Regions from separate parts of the Desemzia sp. FAM 23989 genome, predicted to be linked through region 2. Evidence: riboswitches for the same ligand, from Rfam matches in the RefSeq annotation. Region 2 holds a riboswitch; the other holds the start of a gene.
What was found. Region 2 has a riboswitch for magnesium ahead of mgtE (magnesium transporter). Riboswitches for the same ligand answer to the same signal wherever they lie in the genome.
Positions count from the first base shown of each region.

Region 1: linked by a shared signal. The riboswitch ahead of ACEN36_RS02355 (cation transporting ATPase C-terminal domain-containing protein) and the one ahead of mgtE (magnesium transporter) in region 2 are both predicted to bind magnesium.

Region 1 covers NZ_JBGQQT010000002.1:158,556-177,830, reverse strand. Annotated here, with positions in the region: gene ACEN36_RS02380 (type 1 glutamine amidotransferase family protein) at 2-598, opposite strand; gene ACEN36_RS02375 (polymer-forming cytoskeletal protein) at 775-1,341, opposite strand; gene uidA (beta-glucuronidase) at 1,677-3,485, opposite strand; gene ACEN36_RS02365 (AraC family transcriptional regulator) at 3,508-4,380, opposite strand; partial or broken gene ACEN36_RS02360 (MFS transporter) at 4,549-6,027, opposite strand; M-box (ykoK) riboswitch at 6,325-6,490, shown strand; gene ACEN36_RS02355 (cation transporting ATPase C-terminal domain-containing protein) at 6,908-7,267, shown strand; gene ACEN36_RS02350 (hypothetical protein) at 7,264-7,461, shown strand; RNA gene ssrA (transfer-messenger RNA) at 7,645-8,012, shown strand; gene ACEN36_RS02340 (Cof-type HAD-IIB family hydrolase) at 8,353-9,135, opposite strand; gene ACEN36_RS02335 (histidine phosphatase family protein) at 9,205-9,885, opposite strand; gene ACEN36_RS02330 (fructose-1,6-bisphosphatase) at 10,154-12,121, opposite strand; gene ACEN36_RS02325 (hypothetical protein) at 12,240-12,383, opposite strand; gene ACEN36_RS02320 (hypothetical protein) at 12,543-12,704, opposite strand; gene ACEN36_RS02315 (extracellular solute-binding protein) at 12,889-14,154, opposite strand; gene smpB (SsrA-binding protein SmpB) at 14,435-14,893, opposite strand; gene rnr (ribonuclease R) at 14,913-17,291, opposite strand; gene ACEN36_RS02300 (alpha/beta hydrolase) at 17,295-18,038, opposite strand; gene secG (preprotein translocase subunit SecG) at 18,196-18,432, opposite strand; gene ACEN36_RS02290 (alpha-amylase family glycosyl hydrolase) at 18,562-19,275, opposite strand, start outside.
Region 2 covers NZ_JBGQQT010000025.1:15,993-26,992, reverse strand. Annotated here, with positions in the region: gene ACEN36_RS11685 (bacteriochlorophyll 4-vinyl reductase) at 1-449, shown strand, start outside; gene ACEN36_RS11680 (MalY/PatB family protein) at 579-1,766, shown strand; M-box (ykoK) riboswitch at 1,924-2,088, shown strand; gene mgtE (magnesium transporter) at 2,431-3,804, shown strand; gene ACEN36_RS11670 (DUF6320 domain-containing protein) at 3,907-4,575, opposite strand; gene ACEN36_RS11665 (alcohol acetyltransferase) at 4,572-5,981, opposite strand; gene ACEN36_RS11660 (alpha/beta hydrolase) at 6,016-6,942, opposite strand; gene ACEN36_RS11655 (YdhK family protein) at 7,201-7,791, shown strand; gene ACEN36_RS11650 (hypothetical protein) at 8,403-10,052, opposite strand; gene ACEN36_RS11645 (ABC transporter ATP-binding protein) at 10,057-10,824, opposite strand; gene ACEN36_RS11640 (hypothetical protein) at 10,944-11,000, opposite strand, start outside.

The DNA.
Region 1 (19,275 bases), on a different contig from region 2:
TTTATTTTTCATTGGACCTTTTTCTCACAAACCCATTCTTGAAATTATCGTACCATGCGTCAATTTCTTCTAAATCATCGATTTTTAATAGTTTGTAGATTTCATAAGCAAAATCGACCGCTGCTGTTTCATTTGCTGTGATGACATCATCATCTCGGACTACTTGTTCATCCAAAAAATGAGTTTCCCCACGGTACCCGCTTTGTTTTTCAAAAAATTCAAAATTGTCTCCAGTGTGTTTTATATGATCCAGAAAGCCATGTTTTCCTAGAAAAATGGTTGCCCCGCAAATAGCAGCAATAGGAATTTGTCGGTCTCGAACTTGTTTGATAAATTCGGCTATTTCATCATATCGATTGTCTGCCCAAGAAAACCCACCAGGCAGGATCACTAACGCCAAACGACTGAAATTCGTATACTCCTTAATATCATAATCAATCTCGGTACGTAACCCGCCAATAGACGTTTTGGATTCTTTATCAAAAGAAATAGTCTTCACCGAATAATTTGCTGCAGAATTTACTTCTGCTATGGCATAAGCAGCCTCCCAGTCTGCCCATTGATCTGTTAATAACAATAATACTTCTTTTGAAGTCATAAGATCCCCACCCTCTGTTGTCTTGCACTTTGTTAAGTTTATTTTACCAAAAGCAATAGCTTGGCACTACTAATTGTATACAACAAACAGATTGTTTTGGAACGTCAAAAAAGAACTCTCTTGTCTTCTAGGAGTAAAGACAAGAGAGTTCCAATTTTTTCATGTTTTGTGAGGTGTTATTCAGCTACTGTGATTTCTCCAGTTACTGTACCTTCATCTAATTTAGCAGAGTCCATTAATTCTTGAGAATCAAATGTCACGTTTCCTTCAACAGTTGATCCAGCAAGTTCGAACCCTTCTTCTTTAACGATCACATCTCCAGCAAATGTACCATTTTGGATTCTGAAGTTTGGAGATTCAACAGTCATTGATGGAGCAGTTAAAGTAAATTCATCTGTAACATTGCGGTCGTCATCTTGTGCATATAAAGCTAATTTACGGTATACATCTCCACTGTCTTCCCCGCCATCATGGAAAGTTCCAGCTACCATAATATCTTCATCTACAGTAACATCTTCTGTAATCGCATAAATCCATGTACCGTTTTCGCTAAGTCCTGCTAATACATCTGCAGGATCGTTGCTGATAGATGCGCTTGTTACTACTTCTGTGCTTTCTGCAGCGGAAGAAGCTGTTGATTCACTTTCTGTAGCAGTATCATCACTTCCACATCCAGCTGCCAATAGGATCACTGATGCACAAACTCCAAAAAACAAGTTTCTTTTTTTAATTGATTTACTCATAATACTTCTTACCTCCATATTTTGCTATCCGTTTTCAAAGTTGTCAAAATAGCTTTATGTATCCATACCTGCTCTCTTAATAACTTCATAGATAGCATACAAAATTTTTGTGAAAAAATCAACATATTTGTTTTGTGAAAGCGTATTTTTTTGATTTTTTTGCATTATTTCATCCATACATCACAGATAAACAGAATAGAACCGCCAATAATTAGACTATATTCCCTAATTGATGGTTTTAACTATTAAAGAATCACAAAGTCACTTTTACACAAGTGCACCGTTTACTCTACAAAAAAAGCACAGAAAACAGGTAAGTTTCTGTGCTGAGTACTTTATAGGTGTTTCTTATTTTTGTAATTAAAATCTGGAATAGCTGTCCAGCGTTGTTTTAAAACATGTGCAATCATTTTGGGTTCTCTTGCGCGTGTGAATATTCCTTTTTTATTCCCTTGAACGCGGTTGATGCCCACTTTTGTTTCAAAGTCAGCGAAATTCCACAATTGTTCTCCAATCACATGTTCATACTCATCGAAAACTTTGTGGTACATATCGTAATAACGTACTTGATATTCTTCTGTAAATGGAATGTCATCAATAGCATGGTAACCAGGAACAGTATCTGCCCCATATTCAGTGAACATCACAGGTTTTCCAGGATACATATCCTTCCACAAGTCTAATTCAGCACGCAAAGCTTTTTCACCGGCTTTTAAATCTCCAGTTTGTACATACCAACCGTAGTAACGATTCAATGCAATGACATCCAATAAATCGGCTACCAAATCTTTATCTGGAGTCGACATCATGATATTGACAATCGTTATCGGACGACTTTGAGGATCTAATTCTTTCGTCAAATTGATTAGCGGTTCAAAATATTCGCGAGCTCCTTCTTCATGAAGAGCAGGTTCATTGGCAATGGACCATAAAACAACACAAGCTAAGTTTTTATCGCGGTCGATTAGTTCACGAATAACTTGTTCGTGAGCTTGAGTTGTATCCATCATATCCCATGTATTAGCAGTTTCTCCTTCACCAGACAACATAAAATCAAATGCTGAAAATAACCCGACAGCTGTAGTTTCATCAATAACTACAATTCCTTCTTTATCTGCTAAACGCATCATCTCTTCTGAATAAGGGTAGTGAGATGTACGGAATGAGTTGGCTCCGATCCATTTCGTCAAATTCAAATCCAGTACATTAGCCGTCTCATTCAAGCCGCGTCCATTGAGATAAGTGTCTTCATGTTTTCCAAAACCTTTGAAATAAAACGGTTTTCCATTAATCAAGAATTGATTGTCCCCAACTTCAACAGTCCGGATACCAAACGGCTCTTCATAGACATCTATCAATTCTCCAGCAATAAACCCTTCCACTCGAGCAATATAATGGTATGCATTCATTGGTTCCCATAAATGAACATCTTCGACTGTCAACTCCGACTCTACACCCTTGCTGCTGGCAACGACTTCTCCTTCCTTATCTATAAGAGTGACTTTTACCTCATCAAATTGACCAGCAGTTCGCACTACAGTAAAGATTTTTGCAGCATTCCCATCTACTTGATGAGAAATGATGATATCATCTATATAATTGTGTGGAGTCGTATAGACTTTTACTGGACGATGTAGACCGGCGTAGTTGAAGAAATCAAAATTCTCACTTGATTTGCGAATCACATTTCCGTTTTCGTCAGTGGTTTCGCTGTAATTTCCAACAGGCAGTGTCGTGTAATCTAAAATGTTGTTGACAGATACGGTTACCCTGTTTTTTCCATTTACTAGTGCGTCATTGATAGTGGCTTCAAAAGGTGTAAATCCTCCAGTATGCTCTACCACTTTTTGGCCGTTTACATAAACGGCCGCTTTATGAGTTGCTGACCCAAAACGCAAGACAATTCTTTCAGACAGTAAAGGCTTTGCAATCGTAAACTCTTTTTCGTACCAAACTGTTCCAACATGTCTGCGAATCTCTGAAAGAACTCCTTGGTCATTAAATGAGCCCGGTACTGCCATTACAGCATCGGTCACTAATGGCTTCGTTACGTCTATTTCTTTTGTTTCATCATCTAGATAAAATTTCCAGACATCATTTAAATCAGTCAATGTACGACTTTCAGTAGCAATTGGATATAACATAAATAAAAATTCCTTTTCTTTTTTAATCGTGCTTTGAACCAGCGGTCATATTAGCTTCAACTTCTTTTCGATATCTATTGGGTGTCATACCTATCTTTTTCTTAAAGAAACGATTAAAGTGCGCATCACTTTCAAATCCGCAATCGTAAGCTATTTCTTTTAAAGTCTTTTTAGCTCCGGAAACTTCTATTTGAAATTTGGCTTGAACTAAACGGTAATCCATTAAAAATTCCATCACAGAATAACCAGTAGATTCTTTGAAGACGTGGGAAATATATGATTTGCTGATATTTAATTTTTTTGACAGTTTCTCAATAGTGATTTTTTCAGTAAAATGCTGTTGCAAATAAGTCGCGATTTTTTCAGCATACTTATCTTTTTCGCTTTTTATTTCTTTCATCCACACGATTGGTTTGCGCTTTGCTTGATAGACTTTCAACAAAAACATGCTTAAGACGAGTTTTATCTCTGCTTCCTGCGTAACTGTAAATTCTTCTTTAGATAAATCAGCTAATTTTTTACCCAATTCGATGATGTTATTGTAGCACTCTTGATCTTCAATGCGAAAAATTTGGTGTGGAAAATCTCTGAACACGTCTAATAAATAAAGAGCATTTAATTCTTTCAGACTACTCTCTATCCAAGCGGCAGAAAAGTGAATCATACTGCGTTCATATAATTCGCTCTCTTCAAGCACATGTGGTTTATGAAGTTCCGTGCCATCTAAAGCAATGATATCTCCTGGTTGCAAATCATAAATTTGATTATTGATCAGGTATCTGCATTTTCCCTGATGGAAAAAATACAGTTCATATTGCTGGTGGGAATGATAGTTAAGACTATAGTATTGGCCTTTTACATGTACCAAAGCATTTATTTTTTCTGGAATTATCATTTAGATCATCCTCTAATTTCCTATTCAATCTGTCCTTCTTTATAACAAACAATAAGCTGTCAAAATTGACTCAGAAACTTATTTGAATTCATTGTAACAAAAAAGACGATAAGTTCCATTTTCACATTGGTACTTACCATCCTTTATTAAAAGCTTTATTCTGTTTCTTTATTTGCCAGCATTTCTTCTTTCTTCTAAAACTTCTTGAATTTCAGCCATTCGTTTGCTATCTAATTCATAAAATCTCATAGCGATTAATGAAGCAATCCAAGCAAGAATCAATAAACCAATGAACAACAACATCGTTACCCAGAAAATATTTTCTGTATAGGGAGTTTCCGTTGTGGGGAATACTTCAGTAAAGCCGACCCAGGCTAAAGTAATACCAATAATGGTTTGTCCAAAAGAAGAAATCATTTTATCCACAAATGAGAAGATCGTTCCCATTACACCAGGTGCATAACGGCCTGTTTTATAGGTTTCATAATCTGTAATATCTGGAATCATTGGAATAACAATCCCACCTGATACTGTTTTCACACCATTACCTAGAATAAACAATACTAAGAAAGCGATTGTCATGAATCCCTTGTTGTCAAAGCTGATTTGAGAAGGATCTCCTAGTAACAATAGAGCAAATAGCGCAGAGTAAATAATGATACATGCCCATGTTGCAGTTACTAAAGCCTGCTTAGAACCTAATTTACGAGCATATCTTGTACCGATTTGGATAATAATCAAAGAAGGAATCATTGTGTAAGCTGATACTTGACCATACAATCCATAATCCCCGATTACGACACCAAATAACAAGACCATTACAATAGCATTATTTGCAACTGTTAAGGCTAACTTATCAGTTGCCGCAGCAACAATCAACATTTGTAAAGGTCGGTTCCCTTTTAAAATCCCAAACATGTCTTTTAAACCAATTTTTTCTTGTTTTCCACCTGTACCAAAATTTTCTGTTCTATCGTGCTTCCAAATACCAGCAACTGCCAGTAAAGTTAACACTCCTACCATTAACACTACTGTGATAACAAATTCAGCAAAGAAAGCTTCATTAAAACCACCATGTTTTGGTTCTAGATAATTTGATACATAAACAGCAGCACCAGCAAAGAATAAAGACGTATAAGACAAATCAAATGTAGAGAATAATGGCCGTTGATTTGGATCATTGGTTAATACCGACTGGCCAGATTTTGTACAAGCTGTCTGGAAAGTGTACCCAACAATATAAATCAAATACAACACTATAAATTAAGCCAAACGTAAGTTTTCTGGAATTAAATGATTGGTAAAAAACAATAATAACGTGGTAATGGTCATAACAACATAACCAGAAATCATAAACGGTCTGAATTTCCCTAACTTACCATCAGTTTTATCAATCCAAAGACCGATAATTGGATCAGTAACACCATCCCAGAGACGACTAGCTGTAATGAGCGTTGAAACTAAGACAGTTCCTAATCCAACAACTCCTGTTGCATAATAGGATACAAAAGTCATTAAAAACATAAATGCGTTTGTTGCTGTATTATTTAGTGCAAAAGCTCCAATTTGCCAAACTTTAGCTGTCCGATATTTAGCAGGCTTTCTAGTAGCCAGATTATCTGGATGTACATCAATTACTTTTTCCATTTTATTCACTCCCATTCTTCATATGTCACAACAGATACCGCTTTCATTTCATCTCTAACTAAACCATCTCTTCCCCTTTCTTATTCTTAATGATATTAAAGCAACACAAGTATCGTTATACGATACCAATTTAATAAATATGATACTAGTATATCAGCAAATGAAACTTTTTACATTGACTGTGAATCCGTAAGTATTACTTAAAGATTGACTGATTAGGCTTTTTTAAATGATTATTTTTCTTCCATCAAACTTGACTTATAAATTTTTTTGAACTAGCATGGCAAACGAAATGAATAAAGCTTCTGTTAGACGAGGCTCCTATATGGAAAAACGCTGCTGCACAAAAACGTCGAGAGACACCAATGGGTCAACAGGAATGATCGACGCAAGGTCATTCTTAACGTAGCTGTTGAACAATCTACGCCATATAGTGCTAAAACTCAACGATGGAGAAGGCATAATGTTTTTTTAACATGCAAAAAAATATTATCTAGATATGGAATGTTTACCCTTTATTTGGATTGGGTATTCAAGCATATACTCTGTCGTCAGATGGGGTGTATGCTTTTTTTGTTGTTTTGCATTCTGTACAACGAAGGTAAATTATCATATGGAAACCTTACAGATTCGTTTCAAAATAAACGATAAAAATGAGGTGAAAGGTATGGAACAAAGCTCTGCTAGTGATTGGAAAACTAAAAGAGAAATAAGTCATGCTACCATAACCCATTTTATTCGGCTGATGATGTAGCACGCTTATTTTCCTTTAAGTCAAGGAGGAAAACATAATAGTAAACAAAAAAATTCTATTTATACCGAAAAAAAATCAAAAAATAACCAACTAAAAGAAATCGGTTATCTGACAGAAAAAACTTTTTTGGCACGATTACACACTCAAATAGAAGGGCTCTCTATCCAATTGCTCGTTCAAAATCTGATTTATGACGTTGCACAATTAGCCATTCCTTGGGACAAAATGGATTCTGAAAATCTCATGGAACCAGCTACTTGGAAAACTGCTGATTTGCTGAAATTTACTTTCAGCATTGGACCAATCAGTTCCATTTTTGATATTTTGACTTTCTTGTTGATGTGGTTTGTTTTCCAAGTAAACTCTGTGCAAGATGCACCTTTTTTCCATTCAGGATGGTTTGTTATCGGATTGATTACTCAGACAGTCGTTGTGCATATTATTCAAACGAAAAAATTCCATTTATTCAAAGCAGAGCTAGTATGAGTGTGATTCCTTCAACACTAGCTGTTATTGCAGCAGCTATCTGGATTCCTGGTAGCCCGCTAGGTACGTTTTTTGACTTTGTGGCTTTGCCAGTAATTTACTGGAAATGGATGATTTTAATTATTACAGCTTATATCGTTACAACTCAAATCGTTAAAGACATTTATATCAAAATCAACAAGCAATGGTTATAATGGACTTGCATGACAGAAAAGAAAGTTTTATAGTCTGCTTAAAAGGCAGCTTAAGCTTTCTTTTTTTTATTTCCGGAGCGAACATACTTTCTTTTGATTAGTAGATGTGGTATGATAGTTGCAGAGTTAGATAGATGACTATTATAGTACCTTAGGTACTAAGTCTGTACTCCCTTTTATTTCGGGGGCGTTACGGATTCGACAGGCATAGGTCGAGCTTGGATCGCGTTTCGTAGGTTACGGCTACGTAAAAACGTTACAGTTAAATATAACTGCTAAAAACAATAATAACTCTTACGCTTTAGCTGCGTAATAACAGCTTAGTGTAGATCCTCTCGGTATCGCCCATGTACTCGAGTAAGGGTCCTATAATCAGTGGGATACACTAAATCTTTCCGTCTGCAAGATTTAGAAGAGATTATCAGACTAGCAAAGTACGATGCCTGTTGTGCGGCTAATACTAAGCGAACTTTTAAGTAGTATAACTATAAACGTAGACGTCTAGGTGTCGTTATGTTTGGACAGGGGTTCGACTCCCCTCGTCTCCATACAATAAAAAAGCAGCAAATACTGATTTGTCAGTATTTACTGCTTTTTTTGTTTTCTAAACAAAAGCTGTTGTGGTCAAGTGGTTCTCCCCTATTCTAAACGCTCCTTTAAAGGGTTATTTATGAACAGAGGACTAAACGTTTCAGCCATTTTGTGTATAAAAGCTGATGGAGTAAATTGCTATGATGATAAGCTTAGTTTGATCATCATCCAGAGACACTGAATGATGATCATTGCAGTTTGAATCACCATAAGGCAAAATAGTGGACTATCCCCCACCATGCAACAAATCCCATTCACAAAAGTGCGAATGGGATTTGCTTATCGAAATAAATACAACTGCTAAATTAAATTGTATTTTTTCAAACCTTCTATAATGCCGCCTTCTACATTGCTAAATGAGGTAACGTAATCAGCTACTTCTTTTACTTCATCCACTCCATTTTGCATGGCGATACCATAATCAGCATAGGCAATCATTTCTCTATCGTTTGGACCATCTCCAAAAGCATACGTTGGAACATTTTCAAGGCCTAGTAATTTTTCTAATTCTTTGATCCCAGTTGCTTTGGAATTGTTTTTAATAATAGTGTCTACGCTATACGGTGTATTGCGGTAAAAAGACAATTGAGGAAATTTAGAACGAAAATCCTCATCGTAACTAGGATCATCATTAATAATCAGCGCCATCAATACTTCTTCCTTCAAATGAAAAGCAGCATCCACTTCAGGTGGTTTCGTATGGATATTTTTATAAGCGGTGATCATTGTTTGAGTATCCTTCGTCGTGCGGATCTTATCATGTGTGTACATAGATAAAGGAAAGTCATACTTATCGGTAGCAGATTTCAATTCATTCATCAATTTTTTCGGAATAGCACTTCGGTATATTTCCTTTCCTTCATAAACAATATATTGGCCATTCAGTGTAATAAAAGAATCTATCGGGCTATTTTCCAATACATGTTCAATCTCAATCGGACTGCGGCCAGTCGCTACAAATGGAATAATATTTTTTCGCTTCATACTTTCTAATGCTTCACTGATTTCTTGATCCAACTCTGATTTAGCATTCAATAACGTTCCATCTAAATCAAAAAATACAAGTCCTTTAGGTGTAGTCAATGCTGTACCTCCATATTTGTTGTTCATCCAGTTGTACTCAACTGAATGTGTATAACTGATTTGCTCAGCTTATTCTTTCAAATCTTTAAAGTGTCTGACTTCATTGTATTTTTCCAAATGGTAAGCACCATTTTGATAAGAAGCAATAGAGACACTTGCGTTTAAAAGAGGTTGCGGATTTTCTAGCTCTGCTACTAAATTATTCAGTAAGTAGCGGATGGTATTTCCATGAGCCACTACCAATACTTTGTCTCCAGTATCACGATGTTTACTGATCAGTTTCATCAACCCTTCTTCAATTCTGGTCCAGAAGGTTAAAAAATCTTCTGCATCGTGATACGGATCAGCTTTTTTAGTCGCATTCATTCGTTCGGGAATGCTTGCCTGTGCAAACATTTCAGGAACGGAAGGATAATTCAGTTCTTGGTTGATCGTTTCCCAAGCGACGTCTACATTTTCACCTTCAAAGAAACCAAAAAAGACTTCCCTGAATTCCGGCATCATTTCAATTTTTAAATTTTCAGCCTGTTTATTTTCTTCTAAAATAATACTTGCTGTTTGAACCGTACGGCTTAAGTCACTTGTGTACACTGCATCAAATTCTACATCCGCTAATCCTCTAGCGCTACGATACACATCTTCCGTACCTTCTTCTGTCAATGGTGTGTTACTCCACCCTTGTATCTTTCGGTAATGATTAAAATACGTTTGTCCATGACGAACAAAATAAAATGTACAACCTTTACTCATTTTCATTTCCTCCAGTGCACTGATTTCAGAATCTTCTATTTTTATTGTAACAGAAAGCCGTTATAAATTAATGAAAAAGAGTTTTTTTATTCGTTAAATAAATACAATACATTAAAAACACTCTTTGTTTTATTTTTGATTTTACCTCAATTGTCACATAAAGCTGGTTGGCTATTGTTTTGCCAGCTTCACAAACCAAAATAACTGTTTCCTACCAGTTAAGTAAGAAACAGTTATCTTGGTTACTGACTCCATAAATGGACATCATTTATTTTATGTTCTCTGGGATATCCCCGTTACGGTAAGCATCGAGCAACGCTTTCAGATCAGTTACTTGATCTTGCAGTTTTTTACCGATATCCGTTTCTTTCACTTTCTTTCGTTCCAATTCTTTATCTACCACTCGTCGGGTAGAAACAATGTCTATCTCATTCTCGATCGCTTCCTGAGGAGACGTGAAGGGTTGATGAGAAACCAGCATCATTCCAAACGAATTATACAGCAACGTATATCCAGCTAAACCTGTCGTTCCTTGATAAGCTTTTGAAAACCCACCATCAATGACCAACATTCTGCCATCTGCTTTGATCGGATCTTCTCCTCTTTTTTCTTTTACCGGTGTGTGCCCATTGATGATGCGACCTTTAGTCGGATCTAAGCCAAATTCAGCTAATATCTTTTCACAGGTCTCAACTTCATTGCGCATACGGTAATAAGCATTTTTCTTTTCTTCATGACAAGCCTTGTCTTTTACATAATAGCGTTCAAAAGTCGTCATTTGGTCTTTCCCAAATAAAGAAGAAACAGGTCCTGTCCACAAATACCAAACTAAATCTAAATACTTATGGTTGTTGCTTCTGTTTTGATACAAAAATCCTTTTCTTACGGCATCTTCAAACTTATCCAACAAAGAATGTCCATAGACATAGTTGCCTCTTATTTCCATTCCCATAAAGCTTCCATCTTCATTCAACGGAATACACCCATGGAACAATAAATTATCATTGTATGTCAGATACATACTTCCTTTATTGATCAAATAAGAAATGTGTTTTTGTAATTTCCCACTGTTTTTAAAACCTTCTGTTAATTTATCCACAATCCATTGTTCATCATCTGTTAATTTGAACGGGTCTGTCGGATCGATGGTGGGAAAGTTGGTGCTCAATAAAGGATATTCTTGTCCTCTAATGGTGATGGTGCCATTTTCGTAATCAATTTTGTTTAACAACAGACGGTGTTCCAAATGAAACTCTGGATGTCTTTCAATAATGGCTGCTTCTAATTTAAATTGAATAACCGCAATAGCTTGATGAATCTTTGTATTCTGAATAATCTCTTCTTTTAAGATATTGGTCTCAGGATTCACTTTAGGCGCAAAACAACTGTCAGCATCTCCAGTATACGTAGATTCCGCAAAGTTGGACAAATAGCGCAATGAGATTCCATAGCTGTCTTCTAAAATATCTAAGTTATTGTAGCGTGCAGAAATACGGATCACATTTGCCATACACACTTCTGAACCAGAAGCAGCTCCGATCCATAAAATATCGTGGTTTCCCCATTGAATGTCAACGGAATGATGGCGGATCAAAGCATCAATAATTTTATCCGGATAAGGACCTCTATCGTAAATATCTCCCACCACATGCAAGTGGTCAACAACTAAACGTTGGATCAAATAGGACAATGCTGTAATATACTCTTTCCCTCTGTCCAATGAGATGATACTATCGATGATCTCACTGTAATAATTATCTTTATTTGAAAAGGTCCCATCTTTAAAAAGCAATTCCTCTGTAATATAAGAGAATTCCTCTGGCAAGGATTTCCGTACTTTTGATTGAGTGTACTTGGAGCCAACAAATCGGCACAATTCAATTAGTCTAGAGATAGTGATGCGATACCACTCACGTGCTTCTTCTTCCGTTTCAAAAGTTTTCATGATATCTTCCGTTTTTTCTTCTGGATAATAGATTACTGTCGCTAACGTGTTCATTTCTTTTTGGGTCAATCGATCAGTAAAAATCTCTCCAATCTTTTCTTTGATATTTCCCGAACCATTTCGCAGGACATGTTGAAATGCATCATATTCCCCGTGGATATCACTAACATAGTGTTCTGTTGCTTTGGGTAAATTCATTATGGCTTCTAGATTGATGATTTCAGAAGTCGTTGATCCGATCGTCGGGTATTCTTTTGCCAACATCGTTAAATATTTATTTTTCATTTCCATTTCAACCGCCCCTTTCTTTTTCACCTATACCAATTAGTATAGCATTGTTCTGGTTACCTGTTGATAAAAAAACAAAAAAACTACGGCTGTAGTTTTTTCGTTTGCTCTTTGGATAGATTTATTCAGGTACTGCCAAAGCTTCAACAATAGAATCTTCAATCTTTTCTGGAGTCGTCAGAGATGCGAATCGTTCCATAATTTCTCCATCTCGCCCAATTAAAAACTTCGTGTAACTCCATTTTTTTCTTCCTTTTTGTTTCATTCACTAAATATTGATATAACGGATGAGCTTTCGCACCATTCACCAATACCCTTTCAAACAAAGGAAAGTAACCCCATATTGAGTAGAATAAAAAGCAGCAATCTCTTGTCCTTCTAACAGTTCTTGGTTCATGGATTGATAGGAAAAAAAACTAGTACGTTAAAACTCTTGTTTGATAGTTTGATGCAGTTCTTGCAACCCTTCCAGCTGTGGAGCCAGTCCACATTCACTAGCCCTATTCACAATCAACAACGCTTTTCCTTTGTATTCAAACAGGGAAACTGTTTCTTGATCGATTGTCTTTACATTAAATTGATACATACACATTTTCTTTTTCCTACTTTATCACATAACCGTTAAAAAAGCACAATATTGTCCTTGGCACTTGAAAGTAAAGCCAGCACACTAAAAATCTAAAACCGCTAACACCTGCTTGGAAAGTACCCAACAGATGCTAGTGGTCTGTTTAACCTATCATTTAAATCTTCATTTTATTCTAAATGGCTCACTCGTATTTCTGCTCAATCAGTTGTTGAATCACTTCAACGGTATCATTAGCAGATTCTTCAGCTGATTTATTTCCAGATACAGTATCAAAAATCATATTTTTAGCATTGTCCCATACTTCTGCAGTTTGTGGAATATTTGGCATCGGATTAGCATTTTCGTATTGTTCAACAACAGCAGCTTCTACTTCTGTTCCTTCTTCAAGCAAAACTTGTCTAGTTTCTATATTTGCTGGAATTTGTTGAACCATTTCATAGAACGCTAGTTGGTTGTCATGTGTTGTGATGTATTCCAACCATGCCTGTGACAATTCTATATCTTCCGAGTAGTTACTGATGACCCATCCCCTGCCTCCAGCAAAAGGTTGATAGTTCTCCCCATTGGGTAAAGTAGGGATCGTCGTTACTCCGAAGTTTACTCCGCCTTCTTCATAATTAGCAGCTCCCCAAGGCCCATTAATGACCGCAGCTGTTTTTCCATCGATAAATGAAGTATCTATAAAGTCTCCCACTGTTCCCTCATCCTGCATTCCTTGTGGCCATTGTGCATACCATTCAGTAAGGTACTCCAATGCTTCAACAGACCCTTCATTGTTCAAGCCAACGTCTGTCGGATCTGTGCCTTCATCGCCAAATATATAACCCCCGTAGCCTGCAAACAATCCATATGAATAATAGAAATCAAGCCAATTGGCTAAGAAGCCGGTATTTTTTCCCTCTTCTATATCAAAATTGTATTCTTCATTTTGCATCAGTGCTTCTAAATCTTCAAATGTAGTAGGCTCTGTTTCTACCAAATCTTTGTTGTAATAAAGGACTAATGTTTCCAATAAGTATGGTATGCCATAAATCTGGTCATCCACAGTGACTTGTTGAATATCCGTATCATTAAAACGCCCGTCATCTGGTACTGTTACAGTAGCCAAGTGCCCTTGTTGAGCCAATTGGCCGATTCGATCATAAGGAATCATCATCACATCTGGTCCAATTCCAGCCGGACCATCTAAAGGCAAGGCTTCTGCCTGCTCTAATTGCTCACGGAAAACAAATTCTACTGTCACATCATGTTCTTCTTCAAAGTCGCCTTTTATGGACTCAAAATAATCTGAATAAATTTCCTCTATCGATACCGTCAAAACCTTTTCTCCTGAGTCTCCTGCATTTTCCTGACCAGATTCACCGGAATCATTGTTTCCACAACCAGCTGCCCCTAAAGCTCCTGCTAAAAACAAACCAGCCAGAGCTCTTTTTACTCTTATCTTCATCACCCAATCAGCCCTTTCTTTTTTATGTCTCCATGATAAGCGTACACAAAAATGATAGCGATTACAAAAAATAAGCATAAAAAATCAGCTCACCTGTCAAACGTTTCATCTCATATCCTACTATTTTTCCTCTAAATAAGTGGTCGAAATAAGCTATTATGTAAGATAAGTCTAAACCGTTATATCTCACGAAATATACAACATTGTGTCAGTGGATAAATTAAAAAATCTGAAAGCCGGGATATTTCCCCTAACTCTCAGATTTTTCATGCTGCTATTTCTAACGTGCTTTCATAGCTCTGTCTATTTCTCGTTTTTGATCTTTCCGCTTCAGGTCTTCACGTTTATCGTATTTTTTCTTCCCTTTAGCGAGACCGATCAATACTTTGGCATACCCATCCTTGATGTACACTTTTAACGGAATCAATGTATAACCACTAGATTTGGTTTCCCCAATCAAACGAGCGATTTGTTTTTTGTGCATCAACAATTTGCGCGTACGAACCGGATCATGATTGAATACATTTCCTTGTTCGTATGGACTAATGTGCACATTTTGAAGATAAACCTCGCCATTTCGAATAGTAGCATACCCATCTTTTAAGTTGATGCGGGCGGCTCGTATCGATTTAATCTCTGTCCCTTTCAGAACAATTCCAGCCTCAATGGTATCTACAATGGCATAATCATGTCTTGCTTTTCTATTTTGGGCAAGAACTTTTCCGCTGCCTTTTGGCATAATCCTTTGCCTCCTTCACTCATTTTTTACCTTTTTTCTTTCCTTTCTTTTTCGCAACATCTTTATAGAAAGGTTGATTCTTTTTCGTTTTGTCTCTTGAAGATTTTTTCCCTTTTTCAGTCGCTGTTTTTTTGCCTCTTCTATGCTGTTCTTTAGAAGGGCGTTTCGTATCACGCTTTTTGTGTTTTCCTTTTTGAGTTTGACTCGGATCTGCTTTTACTTCCAGTTCAGGATCTGAGATCAATTCAAAATCGATTTCGCGTAATTCAGGATCTGCTTTGGTCACTTTGATTTTAACTTTTTGACCAATACGGTAAACAACCCCTGTACGCTCTCCGATCAGCATCAATTGTTCTGGGATAAAGTTAAAATAGTCATCACGCATAGTTGAAATGTGGACCAAGCCCTCGATCGTATTAGGAAGTTCTACAAACAGACCAAATTTAACCACTGATCCAATGACACCTTCGTAAATTTCTCCAACTTTATCTGCCATAAATTCCGCTTTTTTCATCGAGTCGGTTTCACGTTCAGCATCTACAGCTCGTCGTTCCATTTTCGAACTTTGCTCAGCGATTTCCGTCAGCATACCTTCCCATTTTTTCTTTTCAGCTGTTCCGGTACCATTTTCTTCATAGGCACGAATCAGACGGTGTAAAATCAAATCAGGGTAACGTCGAATAGGCGATGTAAAGTGAGAATAATATTCAGCCGCTAAACCATAATGTCCTAAAGGCTCCACATCATACTTAGCTTGTTTCATACTCCGTAACATCATAGTCGAAATAACGGCTTCTTCAGGCTTGTCTTTTACTTCTTTTAGCACGTTTTGCAACGCTATTGGTGTGACGTTTGAACTTGAACCCCTCATACTGATTCCGAATGCTGTTACAAACTCCATGAATTTTTGCATGCGATCACTGTCTGGTTGTTCATGTACACGATAAATTAGCGGAAGATCCATTTTAGAATAATGTGCAGAAACGGTCTCATTTGCAGCCAGCATGAATGATTCGATCAATCGCTCGCCCACACCGCGTTCACGAACCACAACATCTAATGGATGCCCCGATTCATCGACTACAATTTGTGCTTCGGAAGAATCAAAATCAATAGCTCCTCTATGCACACGTCGATTTTCAAGAATGTGATGTAATTCGTCCATCAATTCAAACATATCCAATAAATCAGCATTTTTTTCGCGTACTTCAGGATCTTTATCCATCAAAATAGCGTTCACGTCTGAATACGTCATTCGGCGGTAAGAACGGATCACACTTTGGAAAATCTCGTGACTGACGATTTCCCCATGAGAATCAATTTCCATTTCACAGCTCATAGTCAATCTATCCACATTTGGATGCAATGAACAGATTCCATTTGATAAACGTTGCGGCAACATAGGGATAACACGATCCGTTAAGTAAACACTTGTTGCACGTTCAAAAGCATCCCCATCTAATGGTGAATCTTCTGTTACATAGTAGGAAACATCCGCAATATGGACTCCTAAATGATAATTTCCATTTTCTAAGCGACGTACCGTTACAGCGTCATCCAAGTCCTTGGCATCAGCGCCGTCAATGGTGATGACGACTTCATTCCGTAAATCTTTCCTGCCTTCAATGTCTTTATCAGAGATCTTATCCGGTACTGCATCCGCTTGTTTCAGTGCAGCTGGAGAAAACTCTGTTGGAATCCCATTGTCGTAAACAATCGATAAAATATCCACACCAGGATCATTTTTATGCCCAATGACTTTTTTAACTAGTCCCTGCATGCTTTGAGTGTATTCATGATCCGGATAGTGGGTAATTTCTACAATGACGACTGACCCATCTACTGGTTTTACCCCTTCCGCTTTGATAAATACTCGATAACTGTTGAGCTTTTTATCTCTAGGATCAACGTAACCATATAATCCAGTTTCTTCAATACCTTCATCACTATAAGCCCAGAATTCGCCTACTAACTGAGTCAAGTTGCGCTCTAAAATAGCCGTGATTTTCCCTTCAGGCCCTTTGTCATTCCAAGGTTCTGCAGGATTAACGATATCGACACTGACTTTATCTCCATCTAAGGCAAAATTGGTTCGATTAGGCGGAATATAGATATCCACTTCTTCATCTTCGATCGATACAAACCCAAATCCTCTATCACTCGCTCTAAAAACTCCTGACAATACCGGATCTTGTTTAGGTAATTTCAATTTCCCGCTGCGAGTAAGAAAAAGCTGCCCTTCTCGTTCCATTTCAGCCACTGTAGTGACCAATTCTTTAAAATCTTTCGCACTGCCTTTATTTAAACCTTCACTTAAATCTTTGATTTCAAACGACACCGCTTTGTGCTCATTCATATAAACTAAAATTGCTTGTTTTAAGACTTCTTTACTTGTCATTGATTATCCCCCGTTCCACTGCAATGCAGTTAGGAAGTTAAGTACGTCTTGTTCTAATTCCTTACGTTCTGGCCCTACTGTTACTGCATGCGGACTATTTTCGTACCAGTGAAAATCAACATCAGCATTAGTAAATGCATCTCTCAATTCATACGCAATGTTGCTATCGATCAATTCGTCTTTTCCCGCTTGACCGATAAAGATATTTTTCTCCACATTTCCGTAATGAGAAGCCATTTCATCTACCATATCACGAATACCCGCCAATTGTTTGTCCAGCTTATCTTCTAATTCAGGAAGTCGTTCTTGGATGGCTTCTGTTGATTCCCCTTTTTTTTGCTTTAAAATCTTCATTAAGTTCAAAAACTCTTTTCTAACGTTCGAGGTTTCATTATGGATAGCAGGTGAACTAAATGTACCACTAGCCAGTAAATCTTCCTCCAGCATCAATTTAGTGGCTATAATGCCGCCTAACGACAAACCGAATGCCACAACTTCTTGATGTCCTTCATCTCTTAAAAATTGCAAGGCTTTTTTAGCATCCTTTACCCACTCTTGGGGTGAATGATCTAATACCGTTTCTAGATCATCCGTCCCATGACCACTGAATGTGGGACTGTAAACCGTATAATGTTCTTTCTCTAAAGCGCGCCCTAACATACGAACGTCATTTGGCGTACTGCTGTATGCATGAAACAACAGTACAGCCTTTTCTCCACCTTTAAAATAAAACGATCTATCTCTCATGTAATGTCTCCTGCTTTCTTTCTGATACTTTTATTTTACTTGAAATTGCACCATATTCCTATCAATACACTAAAAAGGTTTGCTGCGATTGATTGGTGATGTTGATAGTACGAATATAAAAAAAGCTGCCTTAACATATAGGCAGCTTTTTAAGTATTTAATTTGCGGATAAGTATGCTAAAGCAAGAGCTAACACGATAAACAACGTTCCTAGAACTATTGTGATCCGTTTTAACACAGCTTCAAATCCACGTGATTTTTGTTTTCCAAATAATTGTTCTGCTCCTCCACTTAAGGCACTGGAAGCACTGTTTGTTTTGCTTGGCTGCATGGCAACAATAATAATCAGTAACACAGATACGATTAATTCAGCAATTAAAAGTGTATTGTACAACTTCATTGCCCTCCCGTCTAGCTTTTCTTCTATCATTCACTTTAACATAACTCGTTCAAAATTACTAGCAGAGTTTCGAGTTTTTTATAGCTGTTTCGAGTTTTTTATAGCTGTACGACCACACTTCTGTCATCCGTTTATTTCATATAAAACGACTACTCCATATGGGCCGAGCTCTAACTTCCTGTCATCTACTCGATTGCCTTTATTCGCCAAAATGACTTCCGCTGCTGCACATTCACTGCTCATCTTTAGTGTTTCTTCCTTATCCGAAAAATTACAATACACCCATCCTTTTTTCTCTCTGAATGACCTTTCATAAATAAACAACGTTTCTGGCGAATCATACAACCTGTAATTCCCATGTGTAAACAATTCTTTTTTCTTTAAAGCAATCAATTTTCGATAAAATTGGAGAATACTTTGTTCGTCTTCCTCTTGTTGCAAGACATTATAATGCTTTTCTCGATTGTACAGGGTCCAAGGAGTGTTTCTTTCAGTAAACCCTATTTTTTCACTGTCTTCCCACTGCATGATCCCTCTAGAAGTAGCGCGAGAAGTCAGACTCAAATGCAGCATGATTTTGTCATGGCTCCAACCAAGCTTTTCCGCTTCTTTATAAAATTCACTAGCCTTTTCATCGTCCATTTCTTTCGCATCGTCATAAATAAAATTCCTCATCCCTATTTCTTCTCCATAATAGATAATCGGAATCCCTTTTTGTAAATACAATAAGGCTGCTGTCATCATTTGGCTGTTGTTTCTATAAACTGTAGTGTTCCCATACTTGTGTTGATGCCGAGGTTCATCATGGTTGTTCCAAAATAAAATCGGCCCTCCCTT
Region 2 (11,000 bases):
AAAATATTATTGATCAAGATGGTGAATTGAAGATTGACGGTTTAGTTTTATTTTTAGGTACAATGTTCAGCGCACAAGGTGCTGCATCTTTATTACGCGTAGCGAGTACAAACGCAGCAAAATATGCTTCAAAAAAAATTATGACAACAGCCTTAACTAAAACACTCTGGTATCCATTTATAAAAAATATCTCAAAAGTAGTTGCCTCAAAAACACTAACTAAAAAAGGACTTGCAAGCGCGGCTTCAAAAGCTATTCCTGTTATTGGGGGTATAGCTTCTGGTGGTCTTACAGCTGTTACCATGGAGCTAGCAGCGAAGAAGTTAAATAGAGAATTAATTAAAGGTTACAGTTCAAATTATAAAGAAGGTAATTTTAATAAAGATTTAGAAATCATTGAAGCCGAATTTGAAGAAATTACATCAACAGATAATACTAAAATTGTTTAAACTCCATAAATACAGAATAATAGCTTCCTACACGCGATATTGTCCACAAATTTAGTTTCTATTCTGTGTAAAAGACTATCTATGTTAGAATACTTGTAAGATAACTAGACTTTTTAGGAGGCTGCGATTATGGTTTATGATTTTACTACTGCTGTCAACAGATCACATACAGGTTCCGCTAAATGGCAACAAATGCATGACTGGAATCCTTCATTAGATGATAACATTTATCCTTTATCTATCGCTGATGTGGATATGAAAATGGCGCCTGAAATTATTCAAGGGCTTCAAAAATTTTTAGAAACAGCTATTTTGGGTTACGACCTACCTACCAAAGAGTATTTATCGGCTGTAAAAAATTGGATGAAAATCCAGCACCATTGGGAAATTGAAGACGATTGGATTCTGACTATACCTGGTGTAGTCACCTCCTTCTATCCTACTATCCGTTCATTCACTGATCCAGGAGATGGCGTATTGCTTTTATCACCTGTCTACTACCCTTTCTATGCAGCCATCGAAAAAACCGAACGCCATATTGTGAAAAGTGTCTTGATCCAAAAAGAGACACATTATGAAATCGACTTCGCAGATTTGGAAAAAAAAGCAAAAGACCCTGCGAATAAACTGCTCTTATTCTCCAATCCTCATAATCCAGTTGGAAGAGTGTGGTCCAAAGACGAATTGGCTAAAGTGATAGATATTTGTGTGGCGAATGATGTAATTGTTTTGGCAGACGAAATTCATCATGACCTCACCATGCCCGGGCATTCTTATACACCAATGGCTATAGCGACTGAAGACGCAGCTTCTATTTGTATCACCGCTACAGCTGTCAGCAAGTCTTTTAACTTAGCGGGACAAAAAAACTCCAACATCATTATTTCCAATCCAAATTTGCGCGAACGATTTTTAGAGGATATGGAAGTCACGGGTTTGGATGGCGGAACAAATGTGCTTGGGTTAAAAGCTACCGAATTGGCTTATACCGTAGGCGTACCTTGGTTAAAGGAATTCAAAGAACTGATTTGGCACAATCATCAAGAATTGAAACGCTATTTAAACCAAGAATTGCCTGAAGTAACGGTATTTGATTTAGAAGGAACGTTTTTGCAATGGCTGGATTTCAATGCTTTTGGGCTTTCGGCTAGTGAACTCGAAGAAGTTATGCACAAGGAAGCTTTGGTATTTGGGGATGAAGGATACATCTTTGGGACTGAAGGCAATGGTTTTGAACGCTTGAACCTTGCTGTGCCTACTAAAATTTTGATGGATGCACTTGAGCGTTTAGTTCATACAATGAAGAAATACCGTTAGTCAAATAAGGATGCAAACCACATTTAGTGGTTTGTATCCTTATTTATGGTGTACGGTATTATAAATTTTGGATAGCAAGAAACAGTCATGTATCAGCAAATAAGCAAGCTTGTAAATAAGTGAACAATATTCTATAATAGGTCCGTAGATAAAAAGTAAATAACCTTGTTAGGTGAGGCTACTGTACGAGAGATAGGCTGCTGCCCAGAAACGTCGAAAGACGCCAATGGGTTAACAGGAATTTTCGAATTAAGGAAATTCTTAATGCAGCTGGGGCAATCCCTATGCTGTACAGAGCTAAAACTCAACGAAGAGGTGCAGAAAATAGACAAAATAAACCATTTTGAAACGTGCTGCTCAGGCAGTCTTTTTGCACACTCTTCGGGGGCGTGCTTTTTTTGTTTTATAAATTTTTAGCGTTCATTCTAGAGTTGGGATCTTTCGCTATTTCATGGTGAGGCACTTTTTTATCGTGAAATGGAGGCCATTGTCTATAGAACTAAACGCTTAAAGTAGTAACGTTCTCTATTTTTTTAACGAACGAATTCTTTTAAGGAGGTGGTTTATATGGATCCGAATTCGGATAGTCGAAGGAGAAAGTTTGAATTAACGATACAAAAAAAAGAATGGCATCTAGTAAACCTTCCCGAAAGGAATGATCGGAATGAAAAAAATAGACACTAGAAAAAATAATTACTATGAGGCTGTCTTTAGAGCTGCTAAAGAAAACAATCGGAAGAGATTCCGGAGACTCTTCTTGAAACTCCATCTAAAAGACCAAGTAGAACTGTTTCACTTACTTTATCCTGAAAAGAAAAAGAAAATAGAGTCCTTTCTAGGCCCAGCAGAATTTGCAGAATTGTTCGAATGGATGGATCCAGCAGATCAAATAGAGGCTTATGAGGTATTCTCGCCAGAGTATACCGCCCATTTGTTTCCGTATATGGAATTAGATAATGTTGTGGCCTTTTTATCTTATTTTGATGAAGATGAAAAAAAAGTTCTTCTTAACTTACTCGAAGATACAGAGAGGAAAAAAGTGGAAGAAATGCTCTCCTATGAACCAGAGACTGCTGGTTCAATAATGACCAAAGGGATGGTAGTGGTTACTCTTGAACATACTATACAACAAACGATTGATTTAGTTCGTACTATTGCGAAAGCTACAGAATTGGTTTACTACTTCTATGTTCTGGATGATGCTGATCATTTAGTCGGAGTCGTATCACTAAGGGATCTCATCCTTCATTCGGAAGAAACAAAGCTGGCGGATATCATGCATACCCAACTGGCTTTCGTCCGAATCTACGATGACCAAGAAGAGGTGGCTCAAATCATTCAAGATTACGATCTGCTGGCTGTCCCCGTTTTGGATCAGAAAAATAAACTGATGGGGATCGTAACTGTAGATGACATCATGGATGTTTTAGTCGAAGAAACTAAGAAAGATTTTAATGAATTTTCAGCTATTCGAAAAAATCCGAAAAAAATAGAAAAAGGAGAAGAAAGTGCCTTTGAGATGGCTCGGCTTCGAATGCCATGGATTATCATCCTAGTTTTCCTAGGAATGATCAGTGCTTCTCTCATCAGTTCTTTTGAAGAAACACTCAACCAAGTAGTCATCCTTGCTGCTTTTATTCCTATTATCATGGACTCTGCCGGAAATGTCGGTACTCAATCACTTGCCATAGCTGTACGGAATATTTCCCAAGGAGAGGAAAGAAACCGGAAACAATTTTGGAAGACGATCTGGAAAGAATTTCTAGCAGGTACAATGATTGGAGGTGTCGCTGGAACAGTATTGGGAGTGGTAGCAGGTCTCTTCTATGGGAATCTCATTTTAGCACTGATCATTGGCATCTCGCTTTTCTTCACACTTAGTCTCTCCACAGTAGTTGGCGCGACTATTCCAATTGTTATTCACAAAATGAACATCGATCCAGCAATTGCCTCTGGTCCTTTTATCACCACTATCAACGATGCTTTGGGATTGCTGATTTATTTTAGTATAGCAACTGAGCTGCTTCATATTTTATAACAGTATGACTACTCAAGTTGTTCTTTTATCCCTTACAAACAAAGCTTCTTTTCAATAACTAAATTGAAAAGAAGCTTTGTTACTGTTTCTGAGAATATTTCCTTAAATTTGTGCGCGTTTTTGCAGTTCTGTGATAATAGCTCTTCCGTGTATAGCGGTGATCCAGATAAACATCAAGGTACTCAATAAAAGCGACAATTGGGATGGGAACAGCCATGTTGTCCAATTTAAAAACAAAAATGTCGTCGGCATAAATCCGAGCAGCGTTGCAGTCAACAGATACAACACATAATCTTCCACTTTTAAGCGAACGATTCGGACCGCGAAAAACATAGCTATTGTAGCAAATGTACAGATCAGCGGAATCGCATAAGTGGTAGACCAAGCACTCCAGCCCGATATATAATCCAAATACGCACAGACCAGTGAAGCAGATATGATCAAATAAACGATTCCTTTAGCTATATTTCTTCGTTTACGGATAATGATCAAGACAACTAACCATAAATTGACGATTCCAAATAAAGACCATTGCCAAACATTCAAGGGATCAGGAAAGAAAAATCCAGCTGTATAAAACCCAAGAATAATGACTACAGACGCCAACATCATCCATTTGAAAACTTTTTTCTTATTGAAACGTAAAGGAATATCCGGATAAGGGCTGCTTGCAGCTTCTGCTGACTCTACCGGATCTAATTGTTGGTGACAAAGCGGACATTCCGACCAGTCACCTTTAATATTTACCTGACAATGCGAACATCGTTTCACTCTTCATCACCTCTTAATTCTGAAGCTGTCACTTTATTTGCAGCAATCGTTACATCTACCCCAGATTTAGTCAGTTTCCGAACAAAGTTTTCTTGGATCTCTGTCTCTAAATAAGGCGACGTAAAAGAAATCGTCAAAGTTCCACCATGACTGATAACAGAAAATTGGGGTCTGACAGCAGACGTGTGGAAATAAAGCGCATGAACATAGGGATTCATCGATTGCGGCAATGACACTCGTCCGAGATTCGACATAGCCACTGTTAAATTTCGGTTGTTAAAGAAATTGATGATTTTTAACACACCATCTTTTAACGGACGCGGAATAACTCGGTTAAATGGATTGTATTCAAATGCGATCAATCGGCTTAACCGTTTTTCCAAATTTTCTTTGCTCAGCTGGTGCTGCATTTGTTTCGTCAAAGTATCACAGATTTTATTGATATCCACTTCTTTTTCTTGTGGATAAGTGTATTTTAATTTGACGGTACTAAAGAAATTACGGGCTGAATCGGAAGGATAAAATTGTCTTAAATTTACCGGAACGGATATTGCGATCGTTTCCCCAGAACGAAAATGTGGACTGGCTTCTCGAATAGCTTCAAAGTATACAGCAATCAAATACATAGTCAGCGTAGCATCTTGTTCATGAGCCAAATTCAGTACTGTTTTCACCGGCATCTCTAATTCAATAATTTTTGTTCGATTATCGGCTGTTTTCCTGCCGGTTATCCGATGTATTTTCCGTTTCCGACGTTTTCTTCTTTTCGTTGCCCACATCAATCTTCTCGCTTTTCGTCCATATTCAAATGCAGCATTTTTACTGCTTTTCACAAAACTGCGCACAGCAGATTGCGCTGAGTCCGTAAAATTTTGTTGTTCACTGTGGCTAAAATGGGTGACAAAGCTGTCTTCTAAGTGTTGTTGCTGGATTTCCCGTTGTTCTTTCATTAATTCTGCTTGCGTTTGAGGATGGCGCAATAAGATATACTCTTTCAGTAAATCTTCAAAGAACCACAGCGCTCCTGTTCCGTCACTCAAAACATGGAACACTTCCAAGTGAATGCGCTTATCATTGTAAATCACACGAAACAATAACTCTTTTTGATCAAAATGATACAGCGGCGAACAAGGTGTCAATACATCAGGAACTACTCGCGGTTGAATAGTCGTCTGTTGCAGGTAATACCAAAAAATTCCTCTTCTTAACACACTATGGTACAGCATATATTGTGCATACGTTTTTTCAAGCGCTTGTTGCAGCAGGACGGAATCGACCTCATTTTCCATTTCCGCACTCAACCGAAATACTTTGGTATCAGTGGTGGACATGGCTGCTAAAAAAATATTCGAAGCATTGTCTAGTCGCACCCATCCTTTTTGGTTGGTCGTTTCCTTCTTCTTCAAACTGACTCACCTCCAAACAACTAAAACTTTCCCTTTATCGATCAGTACTTAAAAATTCATTGATAATCTCATACGTTTCAACTACCGGTTCCACGAATTTTGGGTACGTAATAAACCCATGAACGGTTTCTTTTACTCGATGGATCCTCACTTTATTTCCAGCATCTCGTAATTTTTCTCCATAAGCTTCTCCTTCATCGCGAAGCGGATCAAACTCAGCTGTCACAATCAGTGTCTCCGGCTGTTTTGTCAGATCATCAGCTGATAAAGGAGAGATATATGGACTTTGACGCGTTGCCAATTCAGGAGCATACAATTCCATATATTCTTGCATCTTTTTGGCGGTCAACCCGTAGTCATATCCATTCGTACGAATAGATTCAAAAGGAGAGTTTTCTGTGTGATCCCAATACGTGACAGGGTACAGCAATATCTGCTTTGCTGGTACTATCCTGCCTTCATCTCGCAGTAACAGCGACACTGCAGCTATCAGATTGGCTCCCGCAGAATCTCCGATCAAGGTCAACTTAGAAACATCTGCCAATCGTGCCATTTCCAAATGATTCAGCAAGATGTCCACCACCTGATAGCAGTCTTCTAACCCGGCTGGATATGGATATTCAGGAGCTAAACGGTAATTTACCGAGTACACTACCCTCCCTGTTAAATCGGCCATATTGATACAAGTATTTGTATACGTATCGATGTTTCCAGTCACCCATCCTCCACCATGAACAAATAACAAAGCATCATCGTGCCGCAGCTCTTGAGGGCGAAATACTCTAACAGGGATATCGTGAGATTGATCCTTGGAATAAATTTTTTGATCTAAGATGATGTATCCCTTCTTAGGTTTTTTAGAAAAAATCTGCTGCATCTTTCGTACAAATTCATAATCTTCCTGCATATTGATTTTAGGGGAAGACATCATTTTCAACACAAATTTAAAAATGGGATTCATCAGTGTACTCCTTCTATATTTATATACGTGCTTTTTACTGTTTATCCATTAACACACGCATATAAATCTCAGCCTTTATCAGCTGGCCCTTTTTCCTAACAGAGCTCTACTTGCTTTTATTTTACTAGACTTGAGCCTAATTTGAAACAATCAACTCAATAAAGCTGATTTATTGACCTTCTCCTACTATTCTTGTTAAGCTGTTAATTGATTACGAATGTAAACGTTTCTGTTTACATTTGATAGGAGGAATCAGTTATGAATCGAAAAAACTTTTTACCATTTTTAGCGCTGTCTACTACTTTAGCTTTATCCGCTTGTTCTACAACAGAAGAAGCGGAAACAAATTCCTCAGAGTCCAGCAGTTCAATCGAGGAATCAAGTTCTATGGAAGAATCGGATATGGGACACATGATGCATGACGACTCTGGCGACATTCCAGAAGGACTTCAAGAAGCACAAGATCCCACCTATGCAGTTGGCGATACCGTGATGATCGAATCTGGACACATGCCTGGTATGAAAGGCGCAGAAGCTACTATTGTAGGAGCATTTGATACTGTTGCTTATGAAGTATCTTATGATCCAACGAACGGCGGCGACCGTGTAAAAAATCATAAATGGGTTGTATATGAAGAAATGGCAGAAGCTGGGGACTCGGCTCTAGAGCCAGGTACTGAAGTCACTTTGGAAGCTATGCACATGGAAGGCATGCAAGGAGCTGCTGCTACTATTGATGCAGCCAATCAAACTACGGTGTACATGGTCGACTACCAGCCTACTGATGGCAGTGAGACTGTGAAAAATCATAAATGGTTGACCGAAGATGAATTAGCTCCCGTTGAATAGGTGATAAACAGAATGGGTTGTCTCAATATGAGATAGCCTTTTTTCATATCACTCATTTACTCCCTTGGTCATATAAAAGTCCGCATGTACCTATAATCAGGAGGTGATTACTAGGTGATCAGGTCCCACTTCCTAATTCAGCTTATTGATAGTCTCGAATTGTGAAGTAGAACGTCTCTATTTCACAATTCCGCATGTAACCAACCTCGAATTATTAAGTAGACCACCTCTACTTCACATTCCCGCATGTAATCAATCTCGAATCTTTAAGTAGACCACCTCTACTTCACATTCCCGCATGTAATCAACCTCGAATTATTAAGTAGACCACCTCTACTTCACATTCACACATGTAATCAACCTCGAATTATTAAGTAGACCACCTCTACTTCACATTCACACATGTAACCAACCTCGAATCTTTAAGTATCTCTCGTCTTCTTCATAATTCCACTTATAATCAGCTGTGAATCATTAAATAGCCCCCCTTCTACTCTGCAACACAACAAAATCCCTTTTCGCTGATGGTTGCCCATTAGCGAAAAGGGATTTTACTTTGCTTTAGATCATGGAGTAACCCACAGAATCCACTACATCATCTCTATTCCAGCTTAATCTTCAAACTGCTTCCAAAATGTTTTTTTGTATCTCACCAATAACCCAGCAGAAAGACTCAGGGGCACCAGAACAATAGCAGCAGAAAACAGCATTTGGCCAATTGGCGGCAAAGCCAATAAAATAAATGAAACACCCACAACAGCCAAGACACCGAAGAAAACAGTAATAAAAATACTGATGGCTTGAACCCAAGTTCCAGCTCCTCTGCTAAAGAGTTCGGTTAGATTTTGCCAATCCAGATTAAGCAATCGATAATCGCGTACAAAATAAAAGTGGCTCAGTGCAAGAGTTCCGATCACAAGCCCGGCTAAGAAAAGTACTGCAAACAACAACGGGACTTGAAGGAATACCATTAATCCGATCGCCAATAACACCGGAATGATCAGTTCAATACCAAAGGCAAACAGAAATTTTTGTCTTAAATAGTGCTTCATTGAAAATGGCAGTGATTTGAGATACAAGAAGTTTTCCCGGTCTAAAGAAATGATGACTCCGACAATCGACACCGCATTTAAGGTGAAAAACGTATAAATAAATCCGCCAAAGAAAAATACCGGCCAAAATAATGTTGGAATAGCCGCTAAATCAGGACTGTTAACTAAAGTCGGTCCGATCACCACCAAGGGCAATAGGAGTTTTGAACTCAGAAATTGCATCATTAATGTTCCATCCTGAATGATTCCAAGATTGTATTTAAACAAGGTCTGATTGACTGAAGCAGGATGCTGAGCAGCAACTCCCTTTTTTTTCCTTTTGGTTTGTTTCTTGGGACGGCTGGATGATGTTGTCGAGACGGCATGTTCAGCTTGATAAAAAGAAGGCACAACCCATCTGATCACCACAAATGCCAGAATTGCCAACACCACTACCCAACCCAGGATACCAACCCAAGCTGCTGCATCTCCTGGAGTTAAAAAAATCTGGTGGAATGCTCCTAGAAAAGGAATCACAGACATATCCGGAATGATCCCTTGAGCTGTTTCAGCAGATGTCGTCGCTCGGTTGGAAAGGAAATAGACCGATACCACCATTCCAATGCTGGATAAACTGTATAAAGCAGTGATTACGCCTTGTTTGTGCTGTGTAAACAAAGGCAGCTTCGTAATGAGATGCACCAGTACAATCGAAAACGCTAAAACTACTGTTATCATCAGCAAAAATAGAACTACTGAACCCGGCAGCAAGAATAGCAAAGCATTCCCTGCATCCAACACTAACAAAAACATCAAAATCCAAACAGGGACCAAATATGGAAGCAGCATAAAAATCAACACAGCTGCTTTTGCTGCAAACAATTCACTCGCTTTAAAAGGGAGCGGCAGATAATGGGACAAGTCTTTTGAATCGTAAAAAAGATTAAAAATCAGGTAAAAGCCTTGGAGCACAGACATTAAAATAATCGTGCCCATAAAAGACGTAAACATGCCCGGGTAGTGGACCAGATCTATATTGGAAAACATAAAACCAAATAAGAAGATAAAAATAGCCAGCAATAAAACATTTTGTCCAAGGATGTATGTATAAGCCGATAACTTAGAAGGGGCTCCTTTTTTGACCTCTTTATTACGCCGCTTTTCGATCATCTGCGGATTAGCGTAAATCATATTGACTTTAGCCAACTCCACCGTTTGTTTCATCCGCATACGTTCATCCTCTCCCTTCAGGTTCCACTGAAACAGCAGTTGGATTTTCTCCTGGTTGTCTGCCCGCCATTTTCAAATAAATGGTTTCAAGAGATTGGTGTTCGTTTTGGGCTTGCAAATCTTCAATCGTTCCATCGTACAAGACTTCTCCCTGTTTAAGGATAGCGATATGATCGCAAATTTGTTGCGCCGTATCCAATACATGAGTCGAAAACAAGACGATATTGCCTGCAGCAGCGTGCTGCTTCATCATTTCTTTTAAATCAAACACTGCTTGCGGATCTAACCCTGTCATCGGTTCGTCTAAAATCCAAATATCCGGATTCGACAGCAAGGCCCCAATGATAAACGTTTTTTGTCGCATCCCGTGTGAGAAAGAATTGATGACTCCGTATTGATTTTCTGTCATATCGAACAACTCAAGCAATGCCGTCAATTTATCTTGATAGCTGTCAGGTGTCACCTCGTATGCAGTCGCCATCAGATTCCAATATTCCGTTGCTGTCAAACGTAAAAACATATTTGGCGAATCCGGCACATAACCGATTTTGCTTTTGATCGCCAAGCGATGGTCTGTCAATTTTTCTCCATCTACCAAAATTTCTCCTGCAGTAGGATCGATGATACTTACCAACGACTTGATTGCTGTCGATTTACCGGCTCCATTATGACCGATCAATCCAAAAATTTCCCCCGGTTGGATCGCTAACGTGACATTTTTTAATGCTTGTTTCTGCCCATAATTTTTGGACACATTTCTAAATTCAATCATCTGTATTTTTCTCCCTTTCCAACTTACCCTTTTGCTCAGTATGTCAAAAAACGCCTGAAGAATCAAGTAAACAATTAACCCCATAATGCAACATTATGGGGTTAGTTGACTGATTTGCATCAATTCATTAAGTTTTCTACTTCATTCCACAGCGAATTGATCCCCGCTTCCATAGT